DNA from 3 places in the Azospirillum sp. INR13 genome. Region 1 is predicted to be linked to each of the others. Evidence: predicted binding sites of a transcription regulator. Region 1 holds the regulator's gene; each other region holds the start of a gene.
What was found. The regulator PhoB, encoded in region 1, activates phosphate uptake and scavenging genes when phosphate is short. The targets are predictions, from matches to a motif close to TNTCATAAAACTGTCA.
Positions count from the first base shown of each region.

Region 2: pstS (phosphate ABC transporter substrate-binding protein PstS) is a predicted target of PhoB. The motif match lies at 1,591-1,606, and genes of this name have one in related genera.
Region 3: F1643_RS12065 (Na/Pi cotransporter family protein) is a predicted target of PhoB. The motif match lies at 1,232-1,247, and genes of this name have one in related genera.

Region 1 is NZ_VUOI01000012.1:16,953-20,226, forward strand. It holds gene F1643_RS11260 (Bax inhibitor-1/YccA family protein) at 1-55, shown strand, start outside; gene F1643_RS11265 (S-adenosyl-l-methionine hydroxide adenosyltransferase family protein) at 149-877, opposite strand; gene phoB (phosphate regulon transcriptional regulator PhoB) at 1,032-1,736, opposite strand; gene pstB (phosphate ABC transporter ATP-binding protein PstB) at 1,845-2,591, opposite strand; gene pstA (phosphate ABC transporter permease PstA) at 2,707-3,274, opposite strand, start outside.
Region 2 is NZ_VUOI01000046.1:11,540-14,813, forward strand. It holds gene pstC (phosphate ABC transporter permease subunit PstC) at 1-269, opposite strand, end outside; gene pstS (phosphate ABC transporter substrate-binding protein PstS) at 382-1,449, opposite strand; gene F1643_RS20415 (methyl-accepting chemotaxis protein) at 1,636-3,274, opposite strand, start outside.
Region 3 is NZ_VUOI01000013.1:76,122-79,395, reverse strand. It holds gene ychF (redox-regulated ATPase YchF) at 1-1,066, shown strand, start outside; gene F1643_RS12065 (Na/Pi cotransporter family protein) at 1,328-2,998, shown strand; gene F1643_RS12060 (EAL domain-containing protein) at 3,198-3,274, shown strand, end outside.

The sequences.
Region 1 (3,274 bases):
CATCAACCTGTTCCAGTTCCTGCTGCAGTTCCTGGGTCAGCGCAACAACGACTGAGCCTGAAAGACGCCTGATCGGACAAGCATCGGGTCAAGCAGCAACCGCCCGGAAGCACCCGCTTCCGGGCGGTTTTCTTTTGCCCGGAGTTTTTCAGACTTCTACGGTCACCGCATCGCCGACCTTGAGACCAAGCGCATGGTCCGCCCGTCCGCGGTTCACGGCGATCTCGGCAAGCCCGTTGGAGTTCCCGTACCACAGCGGCTCCCCCGGTCCGACGGCACCGAAGGTGCGGGCACGGGTGATGCGGGTGCCGGCGGCGGTCAACACGGCATCGGCGGGAAGGGTGGATGCCCGCATGCCGGTCATGGCGTTGCCGTAGACATCGACATAGACGATGCGCGGCAACTCGTCCGGCCAGTCGGGGCGGTCGATGGCGGCGAGGGGGAGGGGGCTGCGCTGCACCGGCCGGCCGGTCGCCAAATCGGCGGCGACAGGGGCGAACAGGTCGCGGCCATGGAAGCTGGCGGACAGCCGCTCCGGAATCCAGTCGATGGTCCAGGCGTTTAGCGACGTTGCGCGGCGGGCGATCAGGGCGAACAGGCCGTTGTCGGGGCCGACGAACCACCGCCCGTCCGCCTCCACCATCACCGGCCGCCGGTCGGTGCCGACGCCGGGATCGACGACGCAGAGGAAAACGCTGCCGGCGGGGAAGGCCGGGGCGTAGGCCGCCAGCAGATAGGCGGAGAGCTGCGGGTCGAAGGCGGGAGCGTCGGCGAACAGGTCGATGACCGGAACGGCGGGCGCCCGTTGCACCAGCACCGCCTTCATCTGGCCGGTGTAGGGGCCGGATTGGCCGAAGTCGGTGAAGAGCAGGATCATGGGGCAATCTCACCAGTGCCGCTGCAGACTTACCCCCACCCTAACCCTCCCCCGCTGGGCGGAGGAGGGGACAAGTGCTGATGCGGGAGAGTGGCGGCAGTCCCTCCCCCGCCCAGCGGGGGAGGTTAGGCGGGGGCAATCGAAGCCAGCATCCTCACACCGACTTCGTATCCAGCGCATACCCCGCCGACCGTACGGTGCGGATCAGATCCAGCTCGTCCTCTTCGTTCATCGCCTTGCGCAGGCGGCGGATGTGTACGTCGACCGTACGCGGCTCGACGTACACGTCGTGGCCCCACACCAGATCGAGCAGCTGTTCGCGAGAGAAGACGCGGCCGGGATGCTGCATGAAATGGCGCAGCAGGCGGAATTCCGTCGGGCCCAGATGTACGTCCCGGCCGTTGCGGCGTACGCGGTGGGCGGCCAGATCCATCGTCACGTCGGCGAAGGTCAGAACCTCGTCCGTCATGCCGGGCGAGGCGCGGCGCAGCACCGCGCGCATGCGGGCCACCAGCTCGGTCGGGGAGAAGGGCTTGGTGATGTAGTCGTCGGCGCCGGAATTCAGGCCGCGCACCCGGTCGCCCTCCTCGCCGCGGGCGGTCAGCATGATGATCGGGATGTCGCGGGTCTTGGCATTGCGGCGCAGCTGGCGACAGACCTCCAGCCCGCTCATCAGCGGCAGCATCCAGTCGAGCAGCACGATGTGCGGCGTCTGTTCGCCGGCGGCCAGCAGAGCCTCCTCGCCGTCGCTGGCGGTGGCTACGCGGAAGCCTTCCTTTTCCAGGTTGTACTTCAACAGCGTCAGGATGTCGGCCTCGTCCTCGACGACCAGGACGAGCGGCTTCAGGGCCGCGTTCATGGAGGCTCCGTTCACAGCGCGCGTCTCGACGTTAACCGGCATGGGACAGCCTTTTCAACAAAGGAGGGAAGGGGCGCAGGCATAAGGCAGGACTTTTAGGGACAGGGCTCAGCCGTAGCGGCCGGTGATGTAGCCCTGGGTGCGCTCGTCGCGCGGGTTGGTGAAGATCTCCTCGGTGTCGTCGCACTCCACCATCTCGCCCAGATGGAAGAAGGCGGTGCGCTGCGACACGCGGGCGGCCTGCTGCATGTTGTGGGTGACGATGACGATGGTGTAGTTGGCCCGCAGCTCGTCGATCAGCTCCTCGATGTGGGCGGTCGCGATGGGGTCGAGCGCCGAGCAGGGCTCGTCCATCAGGATCACCTCGGGGCTGACGGCGATGGCGCGGGCGATGCACAGCCGCTGCTGCTGGCCGCCGGACAGGCTGGTGCCGGGTTCGCGCAGGCGGTCCTTCACCTCGGCCCACAGGCCGGCGCGCTTCAGCGAGGTCTGCACCACATCGTCCAGCTCGTCCCGGCCGGAAGCCAGTCCATGGATGCGCGGGCCATAGGCGATGTTGTCGTAGATCGACTTCGGGAAGGGGTTCGGCTTCTGGAACACCATGCCGACGCGGGCGCGCAGCTGCACCGCATCCACGGTCCTGCCGTAGACGTCCTCGCCGTCCAGCGCGATCCGCCCCTCGACCCGGCAGCCCTCGACGGTGTCGTTCATCCGGTTCAGGCAACGCAGGAAGGTGGACTTGCCGCAGCCGGACGGGCCGATCAGCGCCAGCACCCGGTTCTCGTGGATGTCGAGGTCGATGCCCTTCAGCGCCTGCTTGGCGCCGTAGAACACCTTGACCCCGCGCGCGGTCATCTTGGCCGGGAAGTCCGCTGCGGAACGCGGCTCCGCCCGTCCATCGCCGCGGGGACGAAGCTTCAGCTGGCCCGGAATGCCGCTCGGGATGCCGCTTGCAATGCTCATGGGGCGCTCACCACCGTCTCTCGAAAATCTTGCGCAGGATCACGGCCGTCCCGTTCAGCAGGATCAGGACGCCGAGCAGGATCAGGATCGCCGCCGAGGTGCGTTCGGTGAAGGCACGCTCCGGGCTGTCGGCCCACATGTAGATCTGAACGGGCAGCACCGTGGCGCTGTCGGTCAGCCCATGGGGCACGTCGACGATGAAGGCGACCATGCCGATCATCAGCAGCGGTGCCGTCTCGCCCAGCGCGCGGGCCATGCCGATGATGGTGCCGGTCAGGATGCCGGGCATCGCCAGCGGCAGCACATGATGCAGCACCGTCTGCAGGGGCGAGGCGCCGATGCCCAGCGCCGCCTCGCGGATCGACGGCGGCACCGCCTTCAGCGCGACGCGGGCCGAGATGATGATCACCGGCAGCGTCATCAGCGCCATCACCAGCCCGCCGACCAGCGGCGCCGAGCGCGGCATGCCGAAGAAACCGAGGAACACGGCGAGACCCAACAGGCCGAAGATGATCGACGGCACCGCGGCGAGGTTGTTGATGTTCACCTCGATCAGGTCGGTCCAGCGGTTCTTC
Region 2 (3,274 bases), on a different contig from region 1:
ATCAGCGTGCCGTAAATGGGGGCGAGCGCGCCGAATTCCTCCGACACCGGGTTCCAGACTTCGGTCGTGACGAACCCGAAGCCGAACGCGCGCAGCGCCGGAAGCGCGCCGTCGATGAGAGAAACCGTGACGCCGCCCAGGATGAACAGGACGAGCAGCGCGAAAAAGAGCGTGGCGTTGCGGAAAGCCGCATCCTGCAGGCGCTGGCGGCGGGCCCGTCGGGCGGTGGAAGCGTGTGCGTCGGTCAAGGTCAGCGCGATCTCGGTCATGGCCGCTCCGTGAGGCGTGCGGTGGGGTCGGCGAAATTTCCGTCCCCACCGGCGGATCATGCCCCCGGGGCGCGCCATCTGCCGGCGCATCCCGGGGTCGGGTTGGCCGTGGTTACTTGGCCGACGCAGTCCAGATCGGCTTGCCGTCGGCCTGGATCGACTGCGTCCAGGTCTTCTCGACCAAGGAGACGACGGCCTCCGGCATCGGGACATAGTCCAGATCGGTGGCCATCTTGGCGCCGTTCTTGTAGGCCCAGTCGAAGAACTTCAGCGCTTCGGCCGAAATCGCGACATCCTGCGGGTTCTTGTACATCAGGATGAAGCTGGCACCGGTGATCGGCCAGCTCTCCGCACCCGGCTCGTCCGTCAGAATGACGTAATAGCCCTTGGAGTTGGCCCAGTCGGCGTTCGCCGCGGCGGCCTGGAAGGCCTCGATCTTCGGAACGACGGTCTTGCCGTCCTTGTTCTGCAGGCCGACATACGTGATGTTGTTCTGCTTGGCGTAGGCGTATTCGACGTAGCCGATCGAGCCGACCGTCTGCGTGACCATGTTGGCCACGCCTTCGTTGCCCTTGGCGCCGATGCCGGCCGGCCACTGCACGGAGGAGTTGGCGCCGATCTGGGTCTTGAACTTCGGACTGGTCTTCGACAGGTAGTCGGTGAACAGGAAATTGGTGCCCGACCCGTCGGAGCGGTAGACCGGGGCGATGGCGGTGTTCGGCAGATTGACGTCCGGGTTCAGCGCCTTGATCTGCGGATCGTTCCACTTGGTGATCTCGCCCATGTAGATGTTGGCGAGAACCGTGCCCGACAGCTTGACCTCGCCCGACTTCAGACCCTTCAGGTTCACGACGGGAACGACGCCGCCCATGATCATCGGGAACTGGATCAGGCCGGCCTGCTCCAGCTCTTCCGGCTTCAGCGGCATGTCCGAGGCGCCGAAGGTGACCGTCTTGGCCTTGATCTGCTTGATGCCGCCGCCCGAACCGATCGACTGGTAGTTCAGGCCCGTGCCCGTCTCCTTCTTGTAGGCGTCGGCCCACTTGGCATAGATCGGGTACGGGAAGGTGGCGCCGGCGCCGGAGATGTCGGCGGCCGAGGCGGCCGACAGCGGGGCGACCGACACGGACAGAACGGCCAGGGCACCGAAGGCGGCGCAGCGAACGAACGCCGAGGTCATGGTTTTCACGGCAAAACTCCCGATAGGTTTGGACGGTGTCGTTGGGTCTGGGAAAATCCCGGCCTTCGCCGGAGGTCGTAACCCGCCTTCTTCGTCGCGGTGACCATAGCCACCGCTGGTGACGGGTTTGTTTTGTTTACGTGTCAGTTTTATGAAACCGACCCGTTCTAGCCGGCTTTGCGATGGTCATCGCGCCGCCCGGATTTCCTGGAGGAACAGATGCACGGCGGAGCCGAGGCTGGTCGCCTCGTGCGACAGGCTTTCCGCCACCTGCAGCACGTCGCCGGCCTGGGCACGCACCTTGGCCGCGGCCTCCGACAGGCCGGCGACATGGTCCGACGCGGCCTGCGTGCCCACCGCGACCCGGTGGGAGCTGTCGACGATGCTCGACGTGATGGTCGCCTGCTCCTCCACCGCCGCGGCGATGGCCGAGGCATTGGATTCGATGCGCTGGACGCTGCCGGTCATGGTCGCCACCACCTCCGCCGTCTGGCGGCTGGCCGCCTGGGTCGCGGCGATCTGGCGGGCGATCTCGGCGGTGGCCTGGGCGGTCTGGCCGGCAAGTGCCTTCACCTCCCCGGCGACCACCGCGAAACCGCGGCCCATCTCCCCTGCCCTCGCCGCCTCGATGGTGGCGTTCAGCGCCAGCAGGTTGGTCTGGCCGGCGATCTCGTCGATCAGCCCGACCACGGTGCCGATCTCCCCCGCCGTGCTCGACAGGTCGGCGACGGTGGCCTTGACCTGCTCCGCCCCGGCGGCGGTGTCGCCGATGATGCGGGCCGATTCGCCGGTGCGCTTGCTGATCTCGGCAATCGACTGCGAGATCTCCGAGGCGGCGGTCGCCACCTGTTGGATTCCGGCCGCCATCTCGCCGGACAGCTGCATCGCGGCCTCGGCGCGGTCGTTGGCGTTGGCGGCGATGTCGGTCAGCGAGCGGGCGCGCGCCGCCATCAGGCGGGCGGCGTCGGCCAGCGTCTCGACGCTGCTCAGCACGTTGCTTTCGAACTGGTCGGCGATCTCCAGCATGCTGGTCCGGCGGGCCGAGGCGGCGTTGCGGCGTTCGATCTCCACCTTCTCGTGCGCCTCTTCCATGGCGCGGGCGTTGGCGATGAAGACGAACAGAGCGCGGGCCATGTCGGTGATCTCGTCGTTGCCGTCGGCCCTCTGCTCCACCGTCAGGTCGCCGCCGGCCACCCGGCGCATGGCGTCGGCAAGCGCCTCCATCCGGCCGACGACGCGGCGCCCGACATAGAGGGAGACGATCAGCCCGGCCAGCAGCACGCCGGCCGTCGCCAGCAGGATCTGCACCTGGTTGGTGCGCTCCAGCGCGGCATGGGCGGCGGACGCGCCGGCGGCCGTCGCCTGCTCGGCCGACTGGACCAGCCCGTCGACCATCCCGGTCAGCGCGGCGCCGGTGCTGCGGTTGTTGTCGATCAGCGCGGCATTCTCGGCATAGGCCGCCAGTTCGCCACCGCGCAGCGCCAGGATGCCGTCGTCGCCGAAGCCCAGCACCAGCAGCCGATCGGCCAGCCGGCGGACCTCTGCCCCCAGATCGCCTTGCGACTCCTGCAACGACTTGCGGATCGTCGCGGCCAACGGGTCCAGCGTACGGCGCGCTGCCGCCAGACGGGCCGGCGTTTCCGCGTTGCCGGCCTCGGCCAGCTTGCCGGCCAGCAGGTTGGCGTCGGCCATCAGGCCGCTCAGCACGGTGTAGCGCTGCTGGGCCTCCGGGACCACGTTGGTGGAGAGATCCTGCATCCGCTCCGCGATGGCGTTCCCTGCCTCGGCGATGCGCCCGCGGGAGTTCAGCATCAGCGGCAGCATG
Region 3 (3,274 bases), on a different contig from region 1:
CGTCGGCAAGTCGACCCTTTTCAACGCGCTGACCGCCACCCAGGCGGCCGAGGCGGCGAATTTCCCCTTCTGCACCAAGGAGCCGAACGTCGGCCGCGTCAGCGTGCCCGACCCGCGGCAGGACAAGCTGGCGGAAATCGCCAAGTCGCAGAAGGTCGTCCCGACCCAGCTGGAGTTCGTGGACATCGCAGGCCTGATCCGCGGCGCGTCGAAGGGTGAAGGGCTGGGCAACCAGTTCCTCGCCAACATCCGCGAAGTCGACGCCATCGTCCATGTGCTGCGCTGCTTCGAGGACGACGACATCACCCACGTCGAGGGCAGCGTCGACCCGCTGCGCGACGCCGAGGTGGTCGAGACCGAGCTGATGCTCGCCGACATGGAAAGCCTGGAGCGCCAGCTCACCAGCCTGCAGAAGAAGGCCAAGGGCGGCGACAAGGACAGCAAGATCAAGGCCGACCTGATGGAGCGTGCCCTCAAGGTGCTCCAGGACGGCAAACCCGCCCGCGTGGTCGAGGTGTCGGACGAGGAGCGGCCGGTGTTCAAGCAGTTCATGCTGCTGACCGACAAGCCGGTCCTCTATGTCTGCAACGTGGAGGAGGCATCCGCCGCGACCGGAAACGCCTTCTCCGCCAAGGTCGCCGAGAAGGCCAAGGCCGAGAATGCCGAGGTCGTCGTCATCTCCGCCGCCATCGAGTCCGAGGTCGCCCAGCTTTCCGACCCGGCCGAGAAGGCGGAGTTCCTGGAGTCGATGGGGCTGGAGGAAACCGGCCTGAACAAGCTGATCCGTGCCGGCTTCAAGCTGCTGGACCTGATCACCTTCTTCACCGTCGGCCCCAAGGAGACCCGCGCCTGGACCGTGCGCCGCAACGCCAAGGCGCCGGAAGCGGCGGGCGTCATCCACACCGACTTCGAGCGCGGCTTCATCCGCGCCGAAACCATCGACTACACCAGCTACGTCACGTTGGGCGGCGAGCAGGGGGCGAAGGACGCCGGCAAGATGCGCCAGGAAGGCAAGGAATACGTCGTCCAGGACGGCGACATCTTCCACTTCCGCTTCAACGTCTGATGCTAAAAGCCCTTCTCCCCTTGCGGGAGAAGGGTTGGGATGAGGGGGCGGCCGAAGGCCGACGAGAACTCCAGATTTGCGCCCCCTCCCCCCAACCCTCTCCCGCAAGGGGAGAGGGGGCATTCGCCGCTTAGGGGCGTAAATCTGTTCCGTCCTTACCTCCGCTGTCACCCAACTGTCATATTGTCGTAACAATCTGCACACCCCACCCTTCAGTTGGGGGTGCGTCCTGACCGCCCCCGATCCGACAGAGGGGGTGCGATGCAAGCGACGCGGGTGCTGCTGGAACTGGCCGGGAATGTCGTGCTGCTCCTGTGGGGGCTGCACATGGTGCAGAGCGGGCTGACCCGAGCGCTGGGTGGCGACCTGCGCCGTATCCTGGGCGCCGGGCTGCGCAACCGCTGGACCGCCTTCCTGTCCGGGATGGGCATCACCATGCTGCTGCAGAGCAGCACCGCCACCGGCCTGATGGCGACCGGCTTCACCGCCAACGGGCTGGTGTCGCTGATGCCGGCGCTGGCGGTGATGCTGGGTGCCAATGTCGGCTCCACCCTGATCGTCCAGGTTCTCGCCTTCGACGTCGCCCATGTGGCGCCGGTGCTGCTGCTGGGCGGCTTCCTCGCCTTCCGCCGCGGCAGCCGGACGCGCAGCCGCGACCTGGGCCGGGTCGCCATCGGGCTGGGGCTGATGCTGCTGTCGCTGCACCTGCTGGTGGCGACCATCGCCCCGGCGGAGAACGCCCCCATGCTACAGAGGATGCTGGGCATGCTCACCGCCGATCCGGTGGTGGCGGTGCTGCTGGCCGCCATCCTGTCCTGGGCCGCACATTCCAGCGTCGCCGCGATCCTGCTGATCGCCTCGCTGGCCGGCGGCGGCGTGATCGGGCCGGAGGCCGCGGTCGCCATGGTGGCCGGCGCCAACCTGGGCAGCGCCGTCAACCCGGTCATCGAGGGACCGGGCGGCGACGGCCACAATCCGGCGGCCCGGCGGCTACCGGTGGGCAACCTGGTCAACCGCATCGCCGGATGCCTGATCGTCGTACCGCTGCTGGGCCCGATCACCGCCGGGCTGCAGGCGGTGTCGCCGGATGCGACGCGGCTGGCCGCCAACTTCCACCTTGCCTTCAATTTGGCGATGGCCGCGCTGTTCATCGGCCCGCTGCCCTGGTTCGCACGGGTCCTGACCCGGTTGTTCCCGGAACGGGTGGCTGTCGCCGACCCGGCGATGCCGCTCTATCTCGACCGCAGCGCCCTGCGCATTCCCCATCTCGCCATCGCCAACGCCTCGCGCGAGGCGCTGCGGATGGCCGACACGGTGGACAGCATGCTGCGCGGCGCGCTGGACGTGATCCAGACCGACGACCGCAAGCGGGTGCAGGAAATCCGCCGGATGGACGACGTGCTGGACCGGCTGCATGACGCCATCAAGCGCCATCTCACCCAGATCAACGTCGAGGACCTCGACGAGCAGGACGCGCGCCGGGTATCGGACGTGCTGACCTTCACCATCAACCTCGAACATGTCGGCGACATCGTCGACCGCAACCTGATGGAGGCCGCGTCGAAGAAGATCCGGCGCAAGCTACGCTTTTCCACCGAAGGGGCTGCCGAGATCGCCGGCATGCTGGAACGGCTGAGCGAAACCCAGCGGCTGGCCGCCGCCGTCTTCGTGTCCGGCGACATCCGCTCCGCCCGCGCGCTGATGCGCGAGAAGGAAGTGATCCGCGACCTGGAGACCAGTGCCACCGAAGCGCATTTCGCCCGCCTGCGTGCCGGACGGACCGAAAGCGTCGAGACAAGCGCCCTGCATCTGGACATCCTGCGCGACCTGCGCCGCATCAACGCCCATCTGGTCGCCGCCGCCTACCCGGTGCTCGATCAATCGGGGGAGCTGCTGCCCAGCCGGCTCAAGCATGGGGCAACCCGTGGGTGAGGTACCGACCCAAGGATGGGGTGCGGCAATGCCTACGCTTCGCCCTTTTCTTGTCACCAGCCCAGCCACGTTAACTCTTTCGTAACCATATAAAATTCGTCAAGCTCTTTCGCGACATGGTTAACAAACCATTGCTGTGGTTGTTATGCCAGGGAGAGCCGGGCAGCGACCGGCAAAGGTTGGCGGAATGGAGCGGACGGTGGCGAACACGCACGCGACGTCGAACGGGCCCGAAACGCCGGGGACATCCGACGCCGGATTCGTCGAGCGGGTCCG